3 regions of the Candidatus Thiodiazotropha sp. CDECU1 genome follow, and region 3 is predicted to be linked to each of the others. Evidence: predicted binding sites of a transcription regulator. Region 3 holds the regulator's gene; each other region holds the start of a gene.
The links. The regulator sigma-54, encoded in region 3, starts transcription at its own class of promoters, with help from an activator protein. The targets are predictions, from matches to a motif close to TGGCANGNTNCNTGCTT.
Positions count from the first base shown of each region.

Region 1: the regulator sigma-54 is predicted to act here: its motif matches at 2,098-2,114, upstream of R2K28_RS19680 (phenol hydroxylase subunit).
Region 2: the regulator sigma-54 is predicted to act here: its motif matches at 1,523-1,539, upstream of R2K28_RS09795 (nitrate- and nitrite sensing domain-containing protein).

Region 1 covers NZ_OY734020.1:4,300,414-4,304,631, forward strand. The annotation lists gene R2K28_RS19665 (aromatic/alkene/methane monooxygenase hydroxylase/oxygenase subunit alpha) at 1-438, opposite strand, end outside; gene R2K28_RS19670 (MmoB/DmpM family protein) at 459-731, opposite strand; gene R2K28_RS19675 (aromatic/alkene monooxygenase hydroxylase subunit beta) at 744-1,742, opposite strand; gene R2K28_RS19680 (phenol hydroxylase subunit) at 1,765-2,028, opposite strand; gene R2K28_RS19685 (sigma 54-interacting transcriptional regulator) at 2,475-4,139, shown strand; gene R2K28_RS19690 (AEC family transporter) at 4,206-4,218, shown strand, end outside.
Region 2 covers NZ_OY734020.1:2,159,128-2,163,345, forward strand. The annotation lists gene R2K28_RS09790 (phosphoenolpyruvate carboxykinase (GTP)) at 1-229, shown strand, start outside; gene R2K28_RS09795 (nitrate- and nitrite sensing domain-containing protein) at 231-1,487, opposite strand; gene R2K28_RS09800 (WGR domain-containing protein) at 1,859-2,089, opposite strand; gene R2K28_RS09805 (SprT-like domain-containing protein) at 2,122-2,904, opposite strand; gene R2K28_RS09810 (SCO family protein) at 3,118-3,723, opposite strand; gene R2K28_RS09815 (selenium-binding protein SBP56-related protein) at 4,072-4,218, shown strand, end outside.
Region 3 covers NZ_OY734020.1:4,120,143-4,124,360, reverse strand. The annotation lists gene lptC (LPS export ABC transporter periplasmic protein LptC) at 1-492, shown strand, start outside; gene lptA (lipopolysaccharide transport periplasmic protein LptA) at 479-994, shown strand; gene lptB (LPS export ABC transporter ATP-binding protein) at 991-1,716, shown strand; gene R2K28_RS18845 (RNA polymerase factor sigma-54) at 1,910-3,397, shown strand; gene hpf (ribosome hibernation-promoting factor, HPF/YfiA family) at 3,569-3,889, shown strand; gene ptsN (PTS IIA-like nitrogen regulatory protein PtsN) at 3,919-4,218, shown strand, end outside.

The sequences.
Region 1 (4,218 bases), 180 kb from region 3:
CTGGGTCTGTGCATGTCGCAGCTCATCCAGTGACTGCATCTGTGCCGCCACTCTCGGGCCCACACCTCGTATGTGCCGACCAAGGTGGGCAAAGTGACGATGCGCCTGGTATTCCAGCGGCGTGACACCGGTGAGAAACAGCTTGATGGCATTCACATAGCGGGCATCGGAGATACCGAGCTGACCGTTGTTCTGGGCGAAAGAGTCGAGCACGGCATAGAGTTTGCGCTCCTTCTCGCCCTGGTACTTCCAATAGGCATCCATGGTCAGGCGAAAGGGATCCTCCCACTTCGACCAATCGGTGATCTTGATCCCCTCGAAGGTATCGTAAGGGAAGACGTCATCCATCTTCTGATAACTGGTCTCCCAGTCCAGGCCTCGGGTCATCAGCGCGTAGCGCTGCTTCAGATTCAGCTTCTTTTTGCGTTGCGGTGTCATAACTTTTTACTCCTCCAGTGTTACACGCCCCAGGAGAGGACCAACTCCTCATCATCCTCATCCAGGCTGCCGCCCATGGAGATGATGGTGAGATGGATCTCCTGGGGATCCCAGTCACGGCCGATGCGTTCGGAAACCGAACCCGCCTTCACCACCAACCGCTCCGGACAGTCGATCTTCACCGCACCGGGCATGTAGTTAGCATTGGCACTGGGATTGTCATGCAGAATTGACTCGATCACTGGACGAGCCTCGTCATTGTTTTGCAGGGTAATGGATACGATTCCAGCCATCTCAACCTCCTCTTAAAGACTCAGGCCGAGCTTGCCGGCGCGTGCATCCAGTTGTTCGCGAATGTCGTCGATAGCGGCTTCGGCACCACTATCCAAGACCATTTGTGCCAAAGGCTTCAGGGCATCGATCATGGTGTCTCGCCACTCGCTGTACCACTGTGATAGCAACACCTGATTCTCCGCCGACTCCTTGGCAGCGATCTTGATGACGGCATCCACCCAGCGGTTATGCTCGCTACTCCAGTCGACCATGAACTCACATAACATGGAGAGTGGCGCTGCGTTGTGTTTCTGACCCTCGGTATCGAAGTGGTTGTAGACCAACGGGTAGATCAAACCGTCCATCACCAGAAACTGGGCCAGCAGGGCTTCAAACCAATCCTTCAACACCAGGCTATCCTCAACCGCCTTGCGGACACCCTGCCAGGCATCGGCCTCCATCCACTGCCTTTTGGCCTCATCGAGCAGTTCAGCATCACCATTGCCGAGCACCATGCCGATACGGGAGAGAATCTGCGCCATACCCAGACGGTCACCCGCGGTGAAGATCGCCGCTGAGGTGATGGCGGTACCATAGCCGGCATCGGAGATAGAGCAGGCATTCATATTCGCACCCCACTCATAGTGACGCAGGGGGATCAGATAGTTGACGATCATCTCCCGCCAGGCGGGATCGATATTGGCCAACATGTTGCGCTTCTCTTCGAAGGCGAAGTTACGCTCCGTAGTCTGGTGCATGTTGGCGCGGGCAATAGTGTAGGTGCCGTAGTAGAACTGGCGGGGATCCTTGAACAGATACCAGTCCTGCATCTTGATTGCGGTACGCCCCTCATCGAAGGTCCAATACTCCGGACCCCACAGGGGACGATAGTGGAAGTGCGTCGTTGCCTGGACATCATACATGCCCTCTTCATAACGGGATGCCGGCACATCGGAACCCAAGCGGCGGGCAACATGGGCAAAGGTCTGTCGCCTCGGCTCCACATTCATGGTTTTAATATCGATACTCATCGTCGAACGCTCCTCCAGTAAGTCATCGATTCAGATCAGGATGGGATGGATCTCGATAGAGGCCGGGACGACTGTCACCCCCCTCCACACTGCCGATCTCATCAGGACGTTGTATTAAAGTGGCTTGATGCTTCTCGCAGAAAGCCGTGAACTCTTGGTAGGGGAGGATCAATTCAACCGTCAGGTCTTCGTCGTTGATGGAAAATTCAAATTCAACGAACCTGCGCAACCGTTCACCGGTCACTCGGATATAGGCCTTGCCGATGTCCGGCACATACTCTCCCATCACTTGCTCCTCAATTTCAGCTAAATCACATTGAATGCGTAATTCGCCTGACTGCTGGTCATGAATAGAGGGCAGAATCTGTGCCAATAACACTAAAGCTTTGAATAAACAGTATTTTTAATTTACATGGAGGTCATTTCCAGATTCGCCGTTTCACCAACAGATAAAAAACAGTTCATCAAGTTGATCATTTAACCAAATAAACAATTAGCATCTTGGAAAATGCTGCGCGTGCACAATTTTTTACCCAGAACCCGGCTACTCGTGTTTGATGATTTTATTTACCCCCTATTTATTTTATGATTTGATAAAAATCACGATACAAACTATAAGAATCAGAGAACCCGAACGCATTTTCTCGGCACAAGCCACACACAGCCATTAGGGAGGATGGCCTCAACCAAAAACAGAAACCGGTAGGTAGCTTGCGACCGGCGGGAGGAGATATGTCATCCCAGATCAGCATCGCCGGCTTACCCTCGGAGGACCGAAATCTGCATCTGACATTCGATGCAGGCACAATTCTGCTAAACGATCAGCGCATGGTGCTGATGCATACCCACGCCATGGGGGCATTGCGCAAAGAGCTGATGGATACCCTGGGCATCGAACGGGCCAGGGGCGTCCTAACCCGCCTGGGATATGCTTCCGGCGCCAAGGATGCGGAGCTTGCCCGCAAGCTGCTGCCCGAATCCACGGATGAGGAACTATTGATGATGGGACCACGCCTGCACACCCTGGAGGGGGTGGTCCATGTCAAGCCCATCAAGATTGACATCGATATCCGACAACGCCATTTCTATGGTGAATTTCTGTGGGAGAACTCCCATGAAGCGGAAGAGCACCTGAAACTTTTCGGCATCCATCCCGATCCTGTCTGCTGGACCCAGATCGGTTACGCCTCCGGATATACCAGCGAGGTCATGGGCCGCTTCATTGCCTATCGCGAAGTGGACTGCCGTGCCAAAGGGGATCGACACTGTCGTATCGTCGGCAGGCCCATCGAGGAGTGGGACAACGCCGAAGAGGAGCGTCACTACTACCGTCCAGATCCTATGGCGGAACAACTGCTGGCGCTGCAGGACGAGGTCAATCACCTGCGTGATTCGCTTCAGGAGGATACCGGTATCGGTGACATGGTGGGGGCATCTCAATCCTTTATTCAGGCCTGCGATATGTTACGCAAGGTAGCTGACAGCCATGTCACTGTGTTATTACTCGGTGAAACCGGTGTCGGTAAAGAGATGTTCGCCCGCGCACTGCACAGCATCAGTCCATTGGCAAATAATCAATTCATTGCCATCAACTGCGCGACCATCCCGGACGAGTTGATCGAGGCAGAGCTGTTCGGTGTGGAAAAGGGCGCCTACACCGGCGCACAGCAGTCACGTCCCGGGCGTTTCGAGCGGGCCCATGGCGGCACCCTCTTCCTCGACGAAGTGGGTGAGCTTTCAATGAATGCACAGGCCAAGCTGCTGCGGGTGTTGCAGGAGGGAGAGATCGAGCGAGTCGGTGATACCCGTACCCGAAAGGTCGATGTACGGGTTGTCGCAGCGACAAATGTCGATCTGCAGGAGGCGGTGTCTGCAGGAAGATTTCGCTCCGATCTCTACTATCGATTGAATATCTATCCGGTAATCATCCCGCCCTTGCGTGAACGCAAGGAGGATATCCAACTGCTGGTAAGCCGATTTCTTGAGAAGTACACAGCCAGGCATGGCAAGCGCGTCAACGGCATCACGGAGGAGGCGCTGCAAGCACTGATGGATCACAACTGGCCGGGCAATATCCGGGAGTTGGAAAACATGATCGAGCGAGGCGTTATCATTGTCACCTCGGGAGACGCCATCGATCTCAAGGACCTGTTTCCCTGCCTCAACATGAGCCAGGAAGTCCCATTGCTCAGCAGCTTAAACGAAGCGGGAGGTGGTGACGTGGAATCCCTCGCCAGTCAGGTGATAGACCAATCCACCAGTCTCGAAGAGATGGAGACACTGTTGTTGGAGACAGCGGTCAAAAAGGCCAGTGGCAATCTGAGCCAGGCAGCACGTTTACTGGGCATCACCCGTCCCCAATTGGCCTATCGCTTGAAAAAGCGCGAACAGGAATAGGCAAAGGATTCCACCTCTCTGCATAGCGTCCATTACTGCCCGCAGGCCAGACCATAACTGATACCCATGCATTCAGCGC
Region 2 (4,218 bases), 2.0 Mb from region 3:
ATCCCATGATGCCCTTAATTGGGAGGGACTGGATTTCGATAAAGCCGACTTTTTCGAAATCATGAATATCGACCGGGAAGTGGCCCGCCACGAAACCATCGACCAGGAAGAGTTGTTCACCCGGTTTGGCGACCACCTCCCACGGGAGATGGAGCTCGAGCGGGAGCTTCAACTGGCGCGCCTATACCACTCCCCAAAATATTGGGATTTATCCGCGACCAGTGATTGATCTATGACAGAGGCAAGATGGATTCTGCAACATCCACCAAACGGATGTTCTTATCCATCGATGCCGCTCTCATCTTTTTATAGGCCGCGTCTTCAGACAGATCATAACGCGCCATTAGAATGCCTTTGGCGCGCTCGATAATCTTGCGTTCATTCAAGGCCCGCTTGGACTTTTCCAGTTCCACCTCGACATTGGCCAGGCGCTGAGACTGGGCCTGTAACAGCTCGATGATGGAGTGGGACCCATCCTGATCCTTACCCGTGGCCGGTCTGAAACTCAGGGACTGTTCCACAGGCAATTCCGGATCGAAGAAACGGTCGATGACGCCCGCTCTGGCTGGAGGGCTTTCCCGCAGTGCGCGCAATAACCCTTTGGAATCGAGCAGCTCTGCTTCAGCCTCGGCAATCAGCCTGGTACATCTTGCTTCCAGTCTATCCACCATGTGGCACTGAACTGACCAGATGGCGGTTATGCGTTCGCTGCAACACTCGAACCATGTGTCGCTGAGATTGGGATCGAGTAGGGTATCTGTTTCTGCTGTGGTTAATATGTTGCGCAGCCGCTGTAGTTCATCGGCAAAGGGCATCGCTTCCATTGCTTGCCACTTTGTCTCTATCGACTCGTCGACAAATTCCAAAAATATGCGGAAATTACGCTGTTGCGCATCGATCAGGTGGGATATCCGTTGCTGGAGTGGATTGTCGCAATGACCGGAGCCGAAGGCGAGGGCGCCCATAGCGCGTTCCTGCCCCGCCAACTCCTTGCCCTCGATGAGATTGAAGAGGGCAACCAGTAAGCGGGTGATATCCGGATCGATCGCAGCATCGGCCAGCTCAAAGATCAATGAGATCATTCCCGCAATGAGACGGCTGAAAGCGGCTACCGAATCGCTGCCCGAGAGTTGTTGTTCAGTGACTCGCTTGCGCAGCTCGGGCAGGGCGTCGAGACCGAGCAGCACCCACGCCATCAGCGAGATGATCTTGGCATTGGAGTGGGTGGAATAATCCAGTTCAAGCTCGATCTTATCCCGCAGAGAGTTCTCAACCGCTTCGGACTCGCGAATGAGTTCCAGGCGGGTCGATTCAAAACGCCTTCCCGAGGAGGCGAGATAGATACTGGATGCACCGCGTTCGCTCTGCAGCACGTGGATCATATGGCCGATCACCCCAACCATATTGGACCGCGTCTTCAAACGCTTCAATGCCTGGATCTCCAGCTGCTTGGCGACAAACACAGTGTAGGGGACAGATAACGACATCAGCTTCATTACTCAGATCAATAAGCATTAATTAGAAGCAAACAATGAGCCAATTTAACGATAAATCAACAATGATATATTAGATTAAAATATAATAGTAAGTTACTGAAATACAACATGTATATTAAATCATACATTTATGGCTGTTAGTCAGGTATGAAGTAGCTGTGATTTGCTCTGCTCAATGATGGAGCACTTGCTAACAGCATGGAATAAGGTATGCACTGAATTGGACGGTCTGCGGTCATTCGCGAACCAATTGTGCTGTAAATCATCTACCTGGAATGCCATCTGCCCGGCAATGGGTATACCATCGCGAATGCGTTGTTCGAGTTCTTCAGCTGATAACATAGTGATGGCCATACCACTACTCAAACGGGTGAATGCGTCAATCGATAACCATGATTGGCCCTTCGCTTGTTGATGCCGGCCAGGATCTGCTGCCCCTTACCTTGACTGGCCACCAGTTCGGTTCGCACCTGGCCCTGCTGGCTGTCCAGGCTTCCCCAGCAGCGGGTGATTGTCCAAGCCCCGAACAGATCCGGCTGCAGGTGTACTCGATAGTAACGACGCTTCTCTTGATGGATCCAGACTCGATTCATGTAGCTCTCCTGCAATTCATATTCAAGCTCTTTTAAGCGGCCTCATGTTCCACATAGGCAGCACCGCATTCACCACACAAAATTTTCAGGTTTGATTTACCCCAGACATTGGTTTGACAGTGGGCGCAGGTGTAGCGCGACTTCACCTTCTTGCGTGCCGCCAATTGCAGTTGCTCACTGGGCACCAGATCGCTGAAGAGTTCACTGATAGGGCAGTGGAGTAGGGCGGCCAGGGTTTCGTCATCAATCCTCTCTTCCATAGCTGAGTTGTCCAGATCTTCTTCCCAGGCATGATCCTGTTCCCTCGGCTGGCAGGATGGGGTGAGGGCAGTGAAACGGTCAACCCAGGGGAGGCCCTTGGATTTGAGAATGAATGCCCTGGCGGCACGCTCAAATGCGCCCCCTTTTTTTGGAAAGTCGCTTACCTTTTGCCCGGTTCTCTTGCCACCTGGCAGACCGGTACTGCTTGGCATCAGACCGATCTGATCCATCTTGTCGGCCCACTCCTTGTTGTGATAACCGCTGCGGCTGGGTTTGCCGAAGCAGTGTTGCCAGTTATGCACCATCTCATGCACGATGGTCTGCAACACCTCCATCATATTGTGCCGGGCGAAGTAGGCAGGATTGACCGCAATCTCGTGCACGATACGTCCCTCAGCATCGGTCCAGCGGTTAGCCGAGAAGTAACCCATGACATTCTTCTCGCGCTGCACGGTCAGAAGACAGGTGGGTAGACGCCCGTTAAACAACGTCTTGTTGAAGTGGTCGTAAGCCGCTTCCAGGTAGTGATAGAAACTGTGTGTGGGTGATTTCATATTTAAATAATGTATCGTACGATACAATTATAGATAACGAAACAAACCAATACAATATCAAAGTGTTAAAAAGTCTCAGTGATAGGTAACAGAACCGTTACTGCAATACCTTTTCTGCGTGCCGATCATGTTCAGCGTTGGGGATCAGACGGATCTAAATGGTCGGTTGACTATTCTCTTTCATAGCTGCGGAATTGCTATGGGGGTGTTGTGTTACCGCTTAACAAATGTCTCGTGATGAGTTGACTGATGCGACATGGACTGCTGCGATGTCACGATGGCGAAACGTAGACTATCTAGTAATGCCTGAGGAGGTAGTCCATGCGGTAGTATCCGAACGAGGTTGCCTTCGGCGTCGATAATGTAGAGGTTGGCGCTATGGTCCATGGTGTAATACTTATTTGTTCCCTTATCGACAAAGTCATACCTGACCTGATAAAGCTTGGCAATCTCATGCAGTTGTTCTGGCGTACCAGTCAATCCCAGTAGGTTTGTATGGAAATACTGGGTGTATTCAGCCAGGTGCTCAAGTGTGTCACGCTCAGGATCAAGCGAAACAAATAGCGCGTCAACTAGATCTACATCATCGCCGAGACTGTTGAGAGCGCTACTTATTGTACTTAAAGCTGTTGGGCAGATATCGGGGCAGAAAGTGTAACCAAAAGCAATCACAACCACCTTGCCGCGAGAATCCTGCAAGGAATATTCGGAGCCATCGTGTGCCACCAAAGTGAAATCACCACCCACCTCCTTAGCACTACAGACGCCAACAGCAGATATCACGATGAGCATAAGACAGTTTCTAACAATCAACAGCATCAGACTCTCCAGCAGTGGTTCACATCAACAAACAGCACAAATGATGCCAATCCCTTAACAGCCGTTACAGAGGGTAGGGGATACCGCTTAGTGTTACGCCGCTAATACGCCACTGGTATTGGTTGTAACCTGGGTGTTACACCACAAACATTGCACGTAATTCAGAGTGTTGCATTTTGCTGGGGTATGAGTGCATCTTGATAGTTGGCACCTTCATTGCAGATGTATTTCTAACTGTCCCTCAATGGCAGTGAATAATGTGGTCGGTGTAAAACATTGTTTTTAGCCATGGTTTATTTTCACACGAACCACCTGATTGTAGATGTAAGTAAATTTGAGGATTATGATATGAATTTTACAACCCTGAAGCAGGTCGGTAAGGTCGCACTGACAATATCCCTTGTGACTGGTGCTGCAGTATCTGCTCTATCAACTACAGCAGTGGCAGATGAAACGTGTCAGTCACCTTACATGGCTAAAATCGTCGGCCAGGAA
Region 3 (4,218 bases):
TTGACACAGCCGGAAGAGGTCAGACAGCCCAGGGTTAAAATCTATCCCGATTCGTATGCCGACGGACTGGTGGTACAGACCTATGATGACCAGGGTGTGCTGAAACAGCGTTTGCAGTCACGAGGGATGGAACATTTTGAACAAACCGGGATTACCAAACTGAAACAACCGACTCTCTGGCATTTCGATCAACAGGCTCCACCCTTGCAGATGCAGGCTCAGGATGGCCTGATCAAACGCAGTGAATCGACCCTGCATCTACCCGGTCGGGTGGTAATCGACAGACCAAGCAGTGCGGATTTGGCACCACTCCATATCATCACCCAGGATTTGACCCTGCACATTGATGAATCCTTTGCCACCACCGAAGCGCCGGTACGTATTGAAAGCGAGAATCAATGGATGACGGCAACGGGTATGCAGGCCTGGTTGAAAGGACCGATGCGACTCAAGCTGCTACATGAGGTGCGAGGCTATTATGAGATTCAATAGAGCAAAAGCCGGCATGGTCTATCTGATTTTGCTGCTATGCATAGCGCAACCGGGGCTTGCGCTGGAGAGTGACAAGGATCAACCCATGCAACTGGAGGCGGACAGCCTTTCCATCGATGAAGCGTCTGGGGTGGTGCTCTATGAGGGTAGTGTCGAAGTTACCCAGGGCAGTCTGAAAATTTGGGCCGAGCGACTCTGGGTGCATCGCCGCCAGGGTAAAACCGAGAAGGTTATCGGTGAAGGGAATCCTGTTCGCTTTCGCCAATTGATAGAGCAGGGGGGAGAAGAGGCGCGCGGCGAAGCCCGACGGGTGGAGATCAGCCTGGAGCACGATGAGTTACTGTTGATCGATGATGCGCTGCTTGAGCAGGGAAACAACCATTTTCGAAGCGACCGGATAATCTACAATCGCGGCAAGGCACTGGTAAGGGCGGGTACCAGCGCACAAGGCAAGCAGCGAGTACAGGTCGTCATTGAACCTGAACAGCAGTCAAAACCATGAGCCAGCTACAGGCCAAGGCGCTGCAGAAGCAGTATGGAAAGCGTAATGTGGTGGATGGTGTCTCACTCAGCGTGAACAGTGGTGAGGTGGTTGGGTTGTTGGGGCCGAATGGCGCGGGAAAGACCACCAGTTTCTATATGATCGTTGGCCTGATCCAGGCGGATAGTGGGGAGATACTCCTGGATGGAGAGGTATTGACCGATCAGGTGATGCATAAACGGGCACGCAGCGGTATCGGCTATCTGGCTCAGGAGCCATCGGTTTTTCGCCGCCTGAGTGTGGAGCAGAATATTCTTGCGATCCTGGAGACCCAGGAGCAGCTGGATGCCGCCAGACGCCGTGAGCTGTGTGACGAGCTGTTACTGGAGTTAGGTATCGGGCACTTGAGGGAAAGCCTGGCAATGAGCCTCTCCGGGGGTGAGCGCAGGCGTCTGGAGATTGCCAGGGCCCTCTCCATTCGGCCGCGCTTTATATTATTGGATGAACCCTTTGCCGGTGTCGATCCCATTGCGGTCATCGATATCAAGAAGATCATTCAGCACCTGAAGGCCCTGCAAATAGGCGTCCTGATTACGGATCATAATGTCAGAGAGACCCTGGATATCTGTGATCGGGCCTATATCATCAACAGCGGTCGCGTGTTGGCTGAGGGCTCCACGGGAGAGATACTTCAGAACGAGGAGGTTCGAAGTGTCTATCTCGGTGAGGATTTTTCCATGTAGCAGACTGAGGGGGCTTGGTTATCCTGTTGATTTTAAATGAATTACAGGATTAATCCTTGAATGGTTCGGGCATTGGGCAAGGTAATGCAGTGGGATTCAGCCAAGAAATATATTTTTCCTCTGCGGCGTTTTTTAGCTAGAATGAAATTAAAGACATACAAATAACATACCAGGTCCAAAGATAACATCTGCGATGAAGCAGGCCCTACAGCTCCGGCTCGGTCAACATCTAACCATGACACCTCAATTGCAGCAGGCAATACGCCTGCTGCAACTCTCCGCGCTCGACCTGAGTCAGGAGGTTCAGGAGGTGATGGAGACCAACCCCATGCTCGAAGTGGAAGAGGAGTTTGGTCAACAGAACACCACCAAGGAGGGGGAGGCCGCTGACAGCGGGGTGTCGGAGCAATCTGCGGCGGTTGATGCGAACAGCAACGACATCAACAACGAACGTGAAATTAAGACTGATGCGCCCCAAGCGACGGAGGAACTGCCGGTCGATAGCGAATGGAGCGATGTCTACGACAGTTATCAGCCCACTTCAAGCGGTGGTGGCGAGACGAACGATCACGACTATTTGATGCACAATAGTAGTGCCACAACCCTGCATGACCATCTGGTATGGCAGATGAACCTGACGCCTTTCTCACCCCAGGATATCGCAATCGCCACAAACATCATCGACGGCATCAATGAGGATGGCTATTACACCGGTGATCCGGAGGAGGTGCTGGAGTCGCTCAACGATGAAGAGGCCACCATTGAGGATATCAATGCGGTGTTGCACCGGATCCAGGCGTTCGACCCGCCTGGCGTGGGGGCCCAGGGCCCTCAGGACTGTCTCCTCATCCAGTTGAATCAACTACCCGAATCGACCGCCTATCGGCAGTTGGCAATCAAGCTTTGCAGGGACTATTTCAATCTTTTGACCGCGCAGGATCAAAATCAGATCATACGCAGGATGAAGATCAATCAGGATGAGCTTGTGGCGGTGATGCAGCTGATTCGTACACTTAATCCCCACCCGGGTTCACTGATTGCCAGCAGCGAGCCGGATTATGTCATACCCGATGTGTTCGTGAGCAAGCAAAACGGTCGCTGGATAGTCGAGCTGAATGGCGAGGTGACGCCAAAATTGCGGGTGAACACAGGTTATGCCAATTTGATCAGGCGCGCGGATCAGAGCGAAGACAACACCTTTCTGAAGAACCATTTACAGGAAGCTCGTTGGTTCATTAAGAGTTTGATGAGTAGAAACGAGACTATTTTACGCGTAGCGAGTAAAATCGTAGAGTATCAAAGGGGGTTTTTCGAACATGGAGAAGAGGCGATGAAGCCTCTGGTTTTGAGGGATATCGCTGAGGCGTTGGAAATGCACGAATCGACCATATCCCGTGTGACAACCCAGAAATACATGCATACACCCAGGGGGACACTGGAGTTCAAGTATTTCTTTTCCAGCCATGTCAGCACCAGTGCGGGAGGTGAGTGCTCGTCTACAGCGATTCGCGCGCTGATAAAGAAAATGATAGCCGCTGAGATTCCCAACAAGCCTCTCAGTGACAACAAGATTGCCGCTCTTTTGTCTGATCAGGGTATCGAAGTCGCCCGTCGGACAGTGGCAAAGTACCGAGAGTCGATGGGTATTCCTCCATCGAACGAACGTAAGCGTCTGATATAGGAGTTATTTGAGCGACGAATCGCAGGTTGTTAACAGCGATCCCTTTGCGGATGCAGCCAGGCACGAGGCTTATGCGGATTGCTGCACAGCATATACTGAAAGTACGATTGGTCCTCAATTAGTGACATCAGGCAGGGTGATGGGTAACCTCATCTAAGATAGGAGAAAATTATGCAAATTAGCGTGACCGGTCATCATGTGGATGTAACCGATGCCTTGAAAAGCTATGTAGACAATAAGTTTGAACGTCTTGAGCGCCATTTTGATAATGTGATCAATGTCCACGTTATCTTGAGCGTGGAGAAAATGAGGCAGAAGGCAGAAGCTACAATGCAAGTGAACGGTGCGAGTGTTTATGCGGACTCTGTACAGGAAGATATGTATGCAGCCATCGATCTGCTCACGGATAGACTCGATAGGCAGGTGTTGAAACACAAGGAGAAAATGAAAAGTCATCGCGCCGGTAGCGGCGTTAAGTATGCGTCTGAGTAATACGGGCTGATTGAACTGGCGAGGTCTCCATGTTTCCAAACGGCTATCTTGTGGAAGAACGGATCGGTTGCAAAGTGGAGGCTGCCAGCAAGAAGCGCGTATTGGAACAGCTCGGTCAGCGCTTGGCCGAGGCTGTTCCCGATCTCAATCAAGATCTGGTATTTGATGCGCTCCTCGAGCGTGAAAGGCTGGGTAGCACCGGTCTGGGCAAGGGTATCGCCCTGCCCCACGCCCGCATGCCGCAAATCACTGGAGCGCTTGCAGCGTTTATCCAGCTCCCCGAGGGAATCGATTTCGACGCAATCGATAATCAGCCGGTTGATCTTGCC